DNA from 2 places in the Pseudoalteromonas sp. 2CM36K genome. Region 2 is predicted to be linked to the other one. Evidence: predicted binding sites of a transcription regulator. Region 2 holds the regulator's gene; the other holds the start of a gene.
What was found. Region 2 encodes MetJ, which represses methionine synthesis genes. Its sites were predicted from a motif close to TAGACGTCTAGACGTCTA; they were not measured.

Region 1 (6,004 bases), on a different contig from region 2:
ACCAACTACGGCACCATTTAGGCCTACATACTTGTACCAGTAATCAGCAATACCCGCTTCAATCGCTACGCGACGTGAAACGCTTGCTGGTAATACACTTTCTTTGTACTCAGCCGATTGGTCTTCAAACGCATCAGTACATGGCATAGATACAACACGTACCTTTTTACCCTGCGCACGTAGCTCTTTCGCAGAGTCTTGCGCTAGCTGTACTTCAGAACCCGTTGCAATCAAAATAAGCTCTGGATTGCCGTCACAACTTAGGATGTAACCACCCTTTTTAACGTCGCTTAATTGCTGGGCATCACGAGCTTGCTGCTCTAAGCCTTGGCGAGTAAAGATTAATGATGTAGGACCGTCTTTACGTTCAATAGCTTGTTGCCATGCAATTGCTGACTCAACTTGGTCACATGGCCGCCAGTTGTAAAGGTTAGGCGTTAAACGCATGCTGGCAATTTGCTCTACTGGTTGGTGAGTTGGACCATCTTCACCTAAACCAATTGAATCGTGCGTGTATACAAAAATGCTTGGTTGCTTCATTAATGCAGCCATACGTACCGCGTTGCGTGCGTATTCCATAAACATTAAGAACGTTGCGCCGTAAGGAATAAAGCCTTTATGCAGTGCAATACCGTTCATAATGGCCGACATACCAAACTCACGTACACCGTAGTAAATGTAGTTACCACTTGCATCATCAGCAGTTAAGCCTTTAGAGCCATCCCAAATTGTTAAGTTTGAACCCGCTAAATCGGCAGAGCCACCCATAAATTCAGGTAGTAACGGGCCAAACGCATTTAATGCATTTTGCGACGCTTTACGTGATGCTGGGTTTGCTGGGTTTGCTTGCAGCTCTTCAATGTACGCTTGTGATTTTTCAGCCCAGTCAGCGGGTAATTCTGAATGTGTACGGCGTTTGTATTCAGCAGCGAGTTCTGGGTATGCTTGCTCGTAGGCGGCAAATTTTTCGTTCCAGCTTGCTTCAAGCTGTTGGCCTTTTTCTTTGTTATCCCACTGTGCATAAATATCTTCAGGGATTTCAAATGCATCGCCCGTCCAACCTAAAAACTCGCGAGACGCTTTAATTTCGTCATCACCAAGCGGTGCACCGTGACAATCGTGGCTACCTGACTTATTAGGTGAGCCGTAACCAATAATAGTTTTACAACAAATTAATGTTGGCTTATCAGTCACGCTTTTAGCTTCTGCAATTGCTGCACTTACTGCATCGCTATCATGGCCATCAACGTCACTAATTACATGCCAGCCGTATGCTTTAAAACGTGCTGGGGTATCATCACTAAACCAACCTTCAACTTCACCGTCGATTGAAATGCCGTTGTCATCCCAAAATGCCACTAACTTGCCTAGGCCTAATGTACCGGCTAGTGAGCATGCTTCATGAGAAATGCCTTCCATTAAACAGCCATCACCCATAAACGCGTACGTGTGGTGATCAACAATGTCGTGGCCTTCACGGTTAAACTGCGCTGCTAATGCTTTTTCAGCAATCGCCATACCTACCGCATTTGTGATCCCTTGACCTAATGGGCCCGTAGTGGTCTCAATTCCTGGCGCGTATCCATATTCTGGATGGCCTGGTGTTTTAGAATGCATTTGGCGGAAGTTTTTAATTTCGTCCAGTGACAAGTCATAACCACTTAAATGCAGTAGAGAATAAATTAGCATTGAACCGTGACCATTTGAGAGTATAAATCGATCTCGGTCAGCCCACTCTGGATTTGTTGGGTTATGTTTTAGATAATCGCGCCATAATACTTCTGCGATATCAGCCATGCCCATAGGGGCTCCAGGGTGACCAGATTTGGCCTTTTGTACTGCGTCCATTGACAAGACGCGAATAGCATTTGCAAGTTCTTTGCGAGATGGCATGAATTCTCCTACCTTTATATGTATTTGCGCGGGTATTTATTTATCCCCATTCTTACTTATTGTGGGGGCTGTGTGCAATTAAAAACCCATAAAAATAGGGCATTATGAATATTTTTTAAGAACCATTTACTATTAGATATTTTATTTAGACGTCTAGGCGTAAAAAAACTATGCAAGTTCATTTGTTTTAGATAAAATACGCGCCTTAATTTTTTAGCGCTAATACCGACGTTTGTGAAGCGCAATATTTGTGAGCATAATTACAATGGCAAAACATTTATTTACTTCTGAATCTGTTTCTGAAGGTCATCCGGATAAAATCGCCGATCAAATTTCTGATGCGGTACTTGATGCTATCCTAGAGCAAGACTCTCATGCCCGTGTAGCGTGTGAAACTTACGTTAAAACCGGTATGGTTATGGTTGGTGGTGAAATAACGACTAGCGCATGGGTTGATATCGAAGAAATTACACGTAAAACAGTACGTGAAATTGGTTACACACACTCAGATATGGGCTTTGATGCCGATTCGTGTGCAATTTTAAACACGATTGGTAAACAGTCTCCTGACATTAACCAAGGTGTTGACCGTACAAGTCCAGAAGAGCAAGGCGCTGGCGACCAAGGCCTAATGTTTGGTTACGCATGTAACGAAACTGAAGTATTAATGCCTGCTCCAATTACTTATTCTCACCGTTTAGTACAACGCCAAGCTGAGGTTCGTAAAAGTGGCGAGCTTAACTGGTTACGTCCAGATGCAAAATCACAAGTTACATTTGCATACGAAAATGGCAAGCCAGTAGGCATTGATGCTGTTGTACTTTCTACTCAGCACAGCGAAGATGTATCGCAAAGTGATTTAGTAGAAGCGGTAATGGAAACGATTATTAAGCCAGTACTTCCTGCTGAGCTTATTACTAGTGCCACTAAATTCTTTATTAACCCAACTGGCCGTTTTGTAATTGGTGGACCAATGGGTGACTGTGGTTTAACTGGTCGTAAAATCATTGTAGATACTTACGGTGGCATGGCTCGTCACGGTGGTGGTGCTTTCTCTGGTAAAGATCCATCAAAAGTTGACCGCTCAGCGGCTTATGCTGCACGTTATGTTGCTAAAAACATTGTTGCTGCTGGCCTTGCTGACAAGTGTGAACTTCAGGTTTCTTACGCTATCGGCGTTGCAGAGCCTACTTCTATCAGTGTTGAAACATTTGGTACTGGTAAATTAGAAGAAGCGCGTTTAATCGAACTTATTCGTGAACACTTTGACTTACGCCCTTACGGCCTAATTCAAATGCTTGATCTTGAGCGCCCTATTTATCTTCCAACAGCGGCTTACGGCCACTTTGGCCGTGATGAATTCCCATGGGAACGCACAGATAAAGCAGACGCACTTCGCGCAGCAGCTGGCCTGTAAGCCACCTAGCTAATATTAAAACGGCCCTTTTTAGGGCCGTTTTGCTATGTGTATTAAGTTAGTCATAAAACAGTCTCGAACTGTTTAACATTTTAGGTATATACTCTACTTATACAATAAAGCGTGTTAGGGATAAAAAATGGCCGACAATTTTCGTGTTATATTTGTAGGACTTGCAGAAGGCGCAGACAGCCAAGCAGTGACCAATGCACTGACAGAAAAACTAAAAACCTCACCTGAAAAGGTGGCGGCATTTTTTAATGGCAAGCTGCTGTTTGCTCCTAGCAACAAAGAGAAAGCCCTTAAGCAAGCCAAGTTACTTTTAACGCTGGGGATCAAAAGCAAACTTCAGCAAACAGCCCCTACACAAGCTACTTCTCAAAAAGCGCACGACAGCCAGCGAGATCAGCGCTTATTTGATGCCCTAGATTACATTACTAGTAGCTTAATTCGTCTTGAAGAGAAACTTGAGGATCTTGAGCAACGTCTCCCCGAGGTTGAGTTATCTCTGTCTGATGAAAATGACGAACCATGGCAAGATGACGATTTAATGCTAGATGAGCCACTCTCTACAACACCCAAAAAACGCAGTAACCTTGTTTTATATTCACTGATTACCACAGTTGTAATATTACTTATTGTGCTTGCTGTGTATTTAATGTTTCCGAACTTATTCTCTTTTTAATTATGGTTTAGATATTTAATGAGCAATAATCGCGCACAAATAAGACACGATATTCGTAAAGCACGTAATAACCTATCAAAAAACCAGCAAGAAATAGCGGCCCACTCGCTTAAAGTGAATTTTATTCAATATTTAAAAAGCATGAACTCGGCCAAAAAAAGCCATATCGCTCTTTATTTAAGCAATGATGGTGAATTAGATACCTCATTGTTAATTAATGAATTATGGAGCACTGAACAGCATGTTTACTTACCTGTAATTCACCCTTTCAACGGGGCTAATTTACTATTTCAACGATATGAAAAAAACTCACCCATGAGGGCAAATCGCTATGGTATCTTGGAGCCTAAGCTGAACTGCTCTCAAATATGCCCATTGCCAGCGCTTGATTATCTACTTATGCCACTTGTTGCATTTGATAAATTTGGTAATCGCCTTGGAATGGGGGGTGGGTTTTACGATAGAACCTTGGCACGTTTATACGAACAAGATTGGCAACAACCACAACTTATTGGCCTAGCACACGAATGCCAACAAGTAGATAAGCTCCCAATTGAATCGTGGGATGTGCCTCTTAAAACTATTATTACACCCAATAAAACCTACTGTTGGTAACAATTAATCTTGTAAACTAACAGTCTATTTTTGACATAAATGAGCACATAGCAATGACACAAGATGAATTAAAAAAAGCAGCTGCATGGGCTGCACTCGAGTTTGTAAAAGAAAACACCATAGTGGGTGTTGGTACAGGCTCAACCGTTAATCATTTTATTGATGCTTTAGGCACAGTAAAAGACACCATCGTTGGTGCAGTATCTAGTTCAGAAGCGTCTACAGCACGTTTAAAAGAACTTGGTATAGAAGTATTTGAGCTAAATGATGTTGATGCTCTGGATGTGTACGTTGATGGCGCAGATGAAATTAACGCTCTAAACGAAATGATTAAAGGCGGTGGTGCAGCGCTCACCCGTGAAAAAATAGTAGCGGCAGTGGCTAAACAGTTTGTGTGTATTGTTGATGACACCAAACTAGTCGATACCTTAGGGGATTTCCCTCTTCCGGTTGAAGTTATTCCGATGGCGCGCAGCTATGTTGCCCGCGAATTATTAAAACTTGGTGGCGACCCTGTGTATCGCCAAGGTGTTGTAACCGATAACGGCAACGTTATTTTAGATGTACATAATTTAAAAATTACCCATGCTAAACAGCTTGAAACACAAATAAATCAAATTGTTGGCGTAGTCACCAACGGCCTATTTGCAGAGCGCGGTGCTGATAAAGTGATTATCGGCACAAAAAATGGGCCACAAATTAAATAGGATATGGTTATGAGTAAGGTATCGTTAGCAAAAGACAAAATTAAAATTCTCTTGCTTGAAGGTGTTCATCAAAGCGCTGTTGAAACGCTAAAACGTAACGGTTATAGCAATATCGACTACGTTAAAACATCGCTACCTGAGGACGAGCTTATTGAGCGCATTAAAGATGTGCACTTTGTGGGGCTGCGTTCTCGTACTCATATTAATGAATCGGTATTAAATGCAGCTGAAAAACTGGTTGCTATCGGTTGTTTTTGTATTGGCACCAACCAAGTAGATTTAAACGCAGCACGTGAACGCGGTATTGCCGTATTTAACGCTCCATTTTCTAATACTCGTTCAGTTGCTGAACTTGTACTAGGTGAAATACTGCTTTTATTACGTGGTATTCCACAGCGAAATGCCGCTGCGCACCGTGGTGGCTGGTTAAAAACAGCCAATGGCTCGTTTGAAGCGCGCGGTAAAACCTTAGGTATTATTGGCTACGGTCACATTGGTACTCAGTTGGGCATTATGGCTGAAAATATTGGTATGAACGTGGAGTATTACGACATTGAAGACAAACTGTCTTTAGGTAATGCGACACAAGTACATAACTTAACGCAGCTATTGCAACGCGCTGATATTATTAGCTTGCACGTACCTGAAACACCGCAAACTAAAAACCTGATTGGCACGGCTGAATTG
Region 2 (6,004 bases):
GCAAGGCTTTCACGTAGTGTTTGATACCACGAAAGCGATGCGGTTCCCGCGTATTTATTAGCACTAATTAGATGGCAGTTTAATTCAACTAACTTACTATAAAGCTGACTAAAATATTCACTTGCGGTCATGTCGATCACTATTTTATGTTCATACTCAAGAGTATCTATGTATGACAATAAATCGGCTTGTTTATAGGAGCTTGCATGGTTTTCCCATTGAAGTTGCCAGCTTTCACAGTCTAATCCATTAGCATTCACCAGCATCTGCTCTGAGCGTAAAAGCGCTACTAACTTGACGTTAAAATCAGTTGATAAGCGTGCTAGTTGAGCAGGTAATTGGCGCATAAACTCAGCACCTACATTACCAAGTCCTGCAATAATTAAAGCTATTTCTTGTGCTTTATTAATGAGCTTGTCATGTAACAGGCTCAGCACATCACTTTCAAGTACTTGATCGGTTAATAGTAACGTATATCCCTCACCGTAATGGGTAAACCGAGGCTGGATAGATTGTGTTTGTAATAAGGCTTCACTTTGCTTACCAAGCGGCGCTACCTCTTGATCAGGTGCAATAATCGCCACCCCATTTAAGTTTGACTCACTAATATTGGCGCGGCCAGCAAAATAATTAGCCACCTGATGTGTCGCTGACGCAGGGACTAGTAAGTAGATTTCGCCTTCGTGTTCAAAGTGATGCAAACTATGCTGAATAAGTTGGCTAACATGTGCTACTTCGCCTTCACTCAGATCATCAACAATGAGTAAATCCACATTATTTACTGTGGTTAAAAAGCGTTTTTGTTTACTCATTCCTAGTTTAACTATTTCGGTATGACTGCCTTGAGGATCGTAACTACTGCGAACAACTAATTCTATATCGGTACCTTTTAATGGCGATAATGTTTTAGCGTGTAATACTGGATTACCTAACCTCGCTAATAAATTAGCTTGATCACGGCACACTCGCGCATACTTAACCGCATTAGCAACCTTACGCGGATCAGTACTAAAAACACCTTGAGTGTCAGTCCAAATAGAGACTTTTTTAGCATTGCAATACCGCGCTAATAAAGTGGCACTGTAATCACTGCCATTTCGCCCTAAGGTCACTGTTTCACCATGTAAATCAGCCGCAATAAACCCTGTAACTACATTAATTTTACTCGTCTGTATGGCTTTTAAGCACTGCTGCTGATTATTAGCATGCTGCAGCTGTCCGGCATCTAACGTAAATAACTGCCTAGCGTCATGGGCACAAGCGCTAACGTTAAGTTGTTCTAAGTAAGCGCTTAGTAACCTTGCAGACCACAATTCACCATGGGCTAATAACGCAGCTTCAGCTAATGTCCCTTGCTTAGCCTGCTTGGTAATAATACTGAGCTCAGTTTCAAGTAAATCAAGCGCATGGTGCTTAGCGTTAGCTATTAATAATTGCTCAATTAGAGCTATTTGATGGTTGCTCAATAGCAATACAATATCAGCAATAGCTTGAGTGTCTTGCTGTTGATAGCTTTGCCACAGTTTAACTAAGGTATCGGTGGTTTTACCGGCGGCCGATACCACCACACAATCCCCAGCGTGAGCGTGAGTTAAAATAATATTTGCGACACTTTTAAAGCGATCCGCTGAGCTTAAACTCGAACCACCAAATTTATGAACCTGATTTACCATATTAATACCGACTCGCATTTATGTTTCGTATTTTGAAGAATGGTATGCACTACCATAACGCCGGATGCGCCGCGTTTAACTTTGCTGAACCAAATGATTCACTAGCACCACTTTTTGCCGATAGGCCGGGATCGGCTTGCCCTGGGCGCACCAAATTAAATACCCTGTCTAAGTCAGCGAGTAAATCATTTACATCTTCAATACCCACCGAGATACGAATAAGCGTGTCGCCTACTCCGGCTTCTGCACGCGCGGTTGCGTCCATGCCGGCGTGGGTCATAGTCGCAGGGTGACAAATCAAACTTTCTACTCCACCTAATGATTCCGCTAAGCTAAATTCATTTAAGCGCGTTAAAAACGCTGCAGCATCGTTTATATCGCCTTTTATATCAAAACTAACCATAGCACCAAAGCCAAGCTGCTGCGCCTTAGCTAGCGCATGTTGAGAGTGTGATTCAAGACCTGGGTAGTAAACTTGGGCAACAAACTGGGAACGTTCTAAATACTGTGCAATGGCGAGTGCATTTTCTTGGTGTTGCCTTAAACGCACGTTTAAAGTACGTAAGCCTCTGAGAGTTAAATAGCTATCAAATGGCGCGCCGGTGATGCCAATGTTATTTGCCCACCACGCTAACTCTTCACCTAACTCAGCAGTCGCTGCGATAACCGCGCCACCAACAACGTCTGAATGGCCATTGATATATTTTGTGGTTGAGTGCACCACAATATCAGCGCCAAACTTAATCGGGTTTTGTAATGCTGGCGATAAAAATGTGTTGTCGGCGGCAACGAGTGCACCACACTGTTTAGCTGTATCAGTTACCGCTTTAATATCTGTTAAGCGTAAAATAGGATTGCTAGGTGTTTCAATCCAAATCAGCTTAGGTTTAATAGCAAGGATGCGTGTCAAACTGTCGCTTTTGGTAAAATCGACCACTTCTAGTTTTAATAAGCCGCGCTTTTCTAGCGAAGTAAATAAGCGATAGCTGCCCCCATAACAGTCATGAGGGATCACTAACGTATCGTCACTATTAAGTAATTGTGTTGTTAGGTGAACGGCTGCCATGCCTGTTGCGGTAATAATGCCTTTAGCGCCACCTTCAAGCTCCGTGAGCGCCTCAGCCAAAATGTCACGATTAGGGTTACCACTGCGGCCATAATCATATTGGCGCTTTGTATCAAAGTCAGCAAATGAGTAAGTTGTTGATAAATAAAGCGGTGGAACAACCGCACCATGCTGCTTGTCGGCTTCTATTCCACTACGAACAGCAATTGTTGCCTTATTTTTTTCACTCATTTTCGCTACCTTTACTGGTTTGGATGTTTAGACGTCTAAAAGGTAGCGCATGCAATTTAAGATGTCAAAACATTTAAATGTCTAGATAGCTAAATAACTAGTATTTGACTATCTTTTTTAAACCGATAGAATTTCACGCATATTTACACGCTTTGATGCTGTGTGAGCAATTTATAATCTGAGGCAACGATACATCTTATGGCTAAATGGAATGGTGAATATATTCACCCATACGCAGAACACGGGAAAAAATCCGAACAAGTAAAGAAGATCACCGTTTCGATCCCGCTAAATGTATTAAAAGTATTAACTGATGAACGTACTCGTCGTCAAATAAACAACTTACGTCATGCAACAAATAGCGAGCTTTTATGCGAAGCGTTTTTGCATGCGTTTACCGGGCAACCGCTGCCTAATGATGATGATTTGCGTAAAGATAACGCAGAAAAAGTACCTGAAGAAGTGAAGAAAATAATGCAAGAAATGGGACTAGAAGTGCCTATTTTAAATGAAGACTAGAAGGGTCTTTATACAAAAAAAAACCTCAGCAAATGCTGAGGTTTTTTTTGCGCTAATTTACACGTAACAATTACGCCATGTAGTTTTCTGGCATATCAATTTGTGCCACACCAGAGTCTACCGCCGCCTGCGCAACCGCTTTAGCTATGCGTGGTAACAAACGTGGATCCATTGGTTTTGGTATAATATATTTAGCACCAAACTCTAATTTGTCGATGCCTGCGGCAGTAAGCACTTCAGTCGGCACGGGCTCTTTAGCAATACTGCGAATTGCTTCCACAGCAGCAATTTTCATCTCGTCGTTTATTTCACTGGCACGTACATCTAACGCACCACGGAAAATAAACGGAAAACACAATACGTTATTAACTTGATTCGGATAATCAGAGCGACCTGTAGCCATAATTAAATCGTTACGTGCAGCGTGTGCTAATTGCGGATCGATTTCAGGATCGGGGTTTGAACAAGCAAATACCACGGGTCTATCAGCCATTAATTTTAAATCTTCAGGGGCTAATAAATTAGGGCCCGATACACCCACAAACACATCGGCATCTTCAATTACATCTTGTAAAGTACGTTTATCGGTATTGTTTGCAAATAATTGCTTATATTCATTCAAGTCATCACGACGCGTATGAATAACTCCTTTGCGATCTAACATATAAATATGTTCACGCAACGCGCCACACTTAATTAAAAGCTCCATACAGGCAACAGCTGCAGCGCCGGCACCTAAACATACAATAATTGCATCTTCAATTGCTTTGCCCTGTACTTCCAGCGCGTTTAGCATACCCGCAGCCGTTACAATAGCCGTACCATGCTGATCATCATGAAAAACAGGAATGCTACAACGCTCTATAAGCGCTTTTTCTATTTCAAAACACTCTGGCGCTTTAATATCTTCTAAATTAATTCCACCAAAGGTGTCGGCAATATTAGCCACCGTGTTAATAAAGTCTTCGGTAGTACGGTGCTTAACTTCAATATCTATAGAGTCTAACCCTGCAAAACGCTTAAATAGTAGCGCTTTACCTTCCATAACGGGTTTTGAAGCGAGTGGACCTAAATTACCTAAGCCTAAAATTGCGGTGCCGTTAGTAATAACCGCAACCATATTTCCTTTACCAGTATATTTGTAGGCATTTGCTGGATCAGCGGCAATTTCACGAACAGGTTCTGCGACACCGGGGCTGTATGCGAGCGCGAGGTCTTTAACCGTCTCAGCGGGCTTGGTCAGCTCAATACTGATTTTACCTGGAACGGGATGGGCATGGTAATGTAGTGCTTGTTCACGAAAATCTGACATAACGCGATTATATCCTGCAATTTAAGTTAAAGTGAGAGGTAGTTTTAATCTACGATACCTTTATTATTTTTAAATTCCAAGCAATATCAGGTCTATCCTGTTATATGCTAGAACTGTTAATTTTAAGTGATTTATCAGCAACTTCCCTAGATTATCCTGACATTTTTAAAATATAAATTCGTCATAAAAATGAAAAACACAGGTACTTTTTGCCCTTGTTCTATTTTTATAAAGCGTATTTTTTAGTCTTAAATTAAAATAGTGAAATACCGAATTTTATTTAACTTTAAACACAAATAACCTCACGTTACCTGCATTTGAGTACCATCTTTAAAGTTTAACAAATAAAAATATAGAGAATATTGGCTGTTTTGTCTGCAAATGTTTATGCATACTCAGAATAAGAACAGGAAATAGTTATGCAAAAAAAATAAATACAAAATTGCTAAGAAAGCAGATAGGAAAGTAAATTTTGGCCACAAAAAAAGCACCCTAAGGTGCTTTTTTTACATAGAAACAAAAAATTATTTTTTGCTGCTAAGTGCACCGAAGCGCTTGTTGAAGCGATCAACACGGCCGCCAGTGTCTAAAATCTTTTGCTTACCAGTGTAAAACGGGTGACACGCAGAACATACGTCTAAGTGAATGTCTTTACACAGAGTAGAACGAGTTTCGAATTTGTTTCCGCATGAACAAGTTGCAGAAATTACTTCGTACTTAGGGTGAATACCTTCTTTCATAGGAACCTCTAGTTAAGGCCGCATCGCTCTCCAAACCCGAAGTCTGGCACCATACGTCGTTAAAACAAATTTATTGGTCGCGAATTTTATCCAACAACCCGCACGCACACAAGCTTTAATTACCCTTTTTGCTAAAAACTCGGCAAACACCTATTCATTACTGATTTGTCGGTAGGCTTTTAATGCTATTTTTAGTACATTAAACCATTACGTTAATTGGTTGAGTTGTTATGCATTTTGCTGAAGTTGCAATAAAAGTCCCCTTGCCTCGCACCTTTGATTATAAAGTGGATGAGCAATTAGTACCGCTGACTCAATTACAGCCTGGTATGCGCGCGTTAGTCCCTTTTGGCAATCAACGTAAAGTAGCGGTTATTCTTAGCTTAAAAGCGGATACAGCAGTCCCCGAAGGCAAAATAAAATCTATTATTGAAGTTATTGACGACTCACCGGTGTTATCTGC

Region 1: the regulator MetJ is predicted to act here: its motif matches at 2,040-2,057, upstream of metK (methionine adenosyltransferase).

The regions. Positions count from the first base shown of each region.
Region 1 covers NZ_JALNTK010000009.1:81,342-87,345, forward strand. Annotated here, with positions in the region: gene tkt (transketolase) at 1-1,893, opposite strand, end outside; gene metK (methionine adenosyltransferase) at 2,159-3,310, shown strand; gene MTN97_RS07525 (hypothetical protein) at 3,450-3,995, shown strand; gene MTN97_RS07530 (5-formyltetrahydrofolate cyclo-ligase) at 4,014-4,610, shown strand; gene rpiA (ribose-5-phosphate isomerase RpiA) at 4,664-5,317, shown strand; gene serA (phosphoglycerate dehydrogenase) at 5,327-6,004, shown strand, end outside.
Region 2 covers NZ_JALNTK010000008.1:75,849-81,852, forward strand. Annotated here, with positions in the region: gene metL (bifunctional aspartate kinase/homoserine dehydrogenase II) at 1-1,673, opposite strand, end outside; gene metB (cystathionine gamma-synthase) at 1,723-2,970, opposite strand; gene metJ (met regulon transcriptional regulator MetJ) at 3,169-3,489, shown strand; gene MTN97_RS06860 (malic enzyme-like NAD(P)-binding protein) at 3,560-4,801, opposite strand; gene rpmE (50S ribosomal protein L31) at 5,326-5,541, opposite strand; gene priA (primosomal protein N') at 5,772-6,004, shown strand, end outside.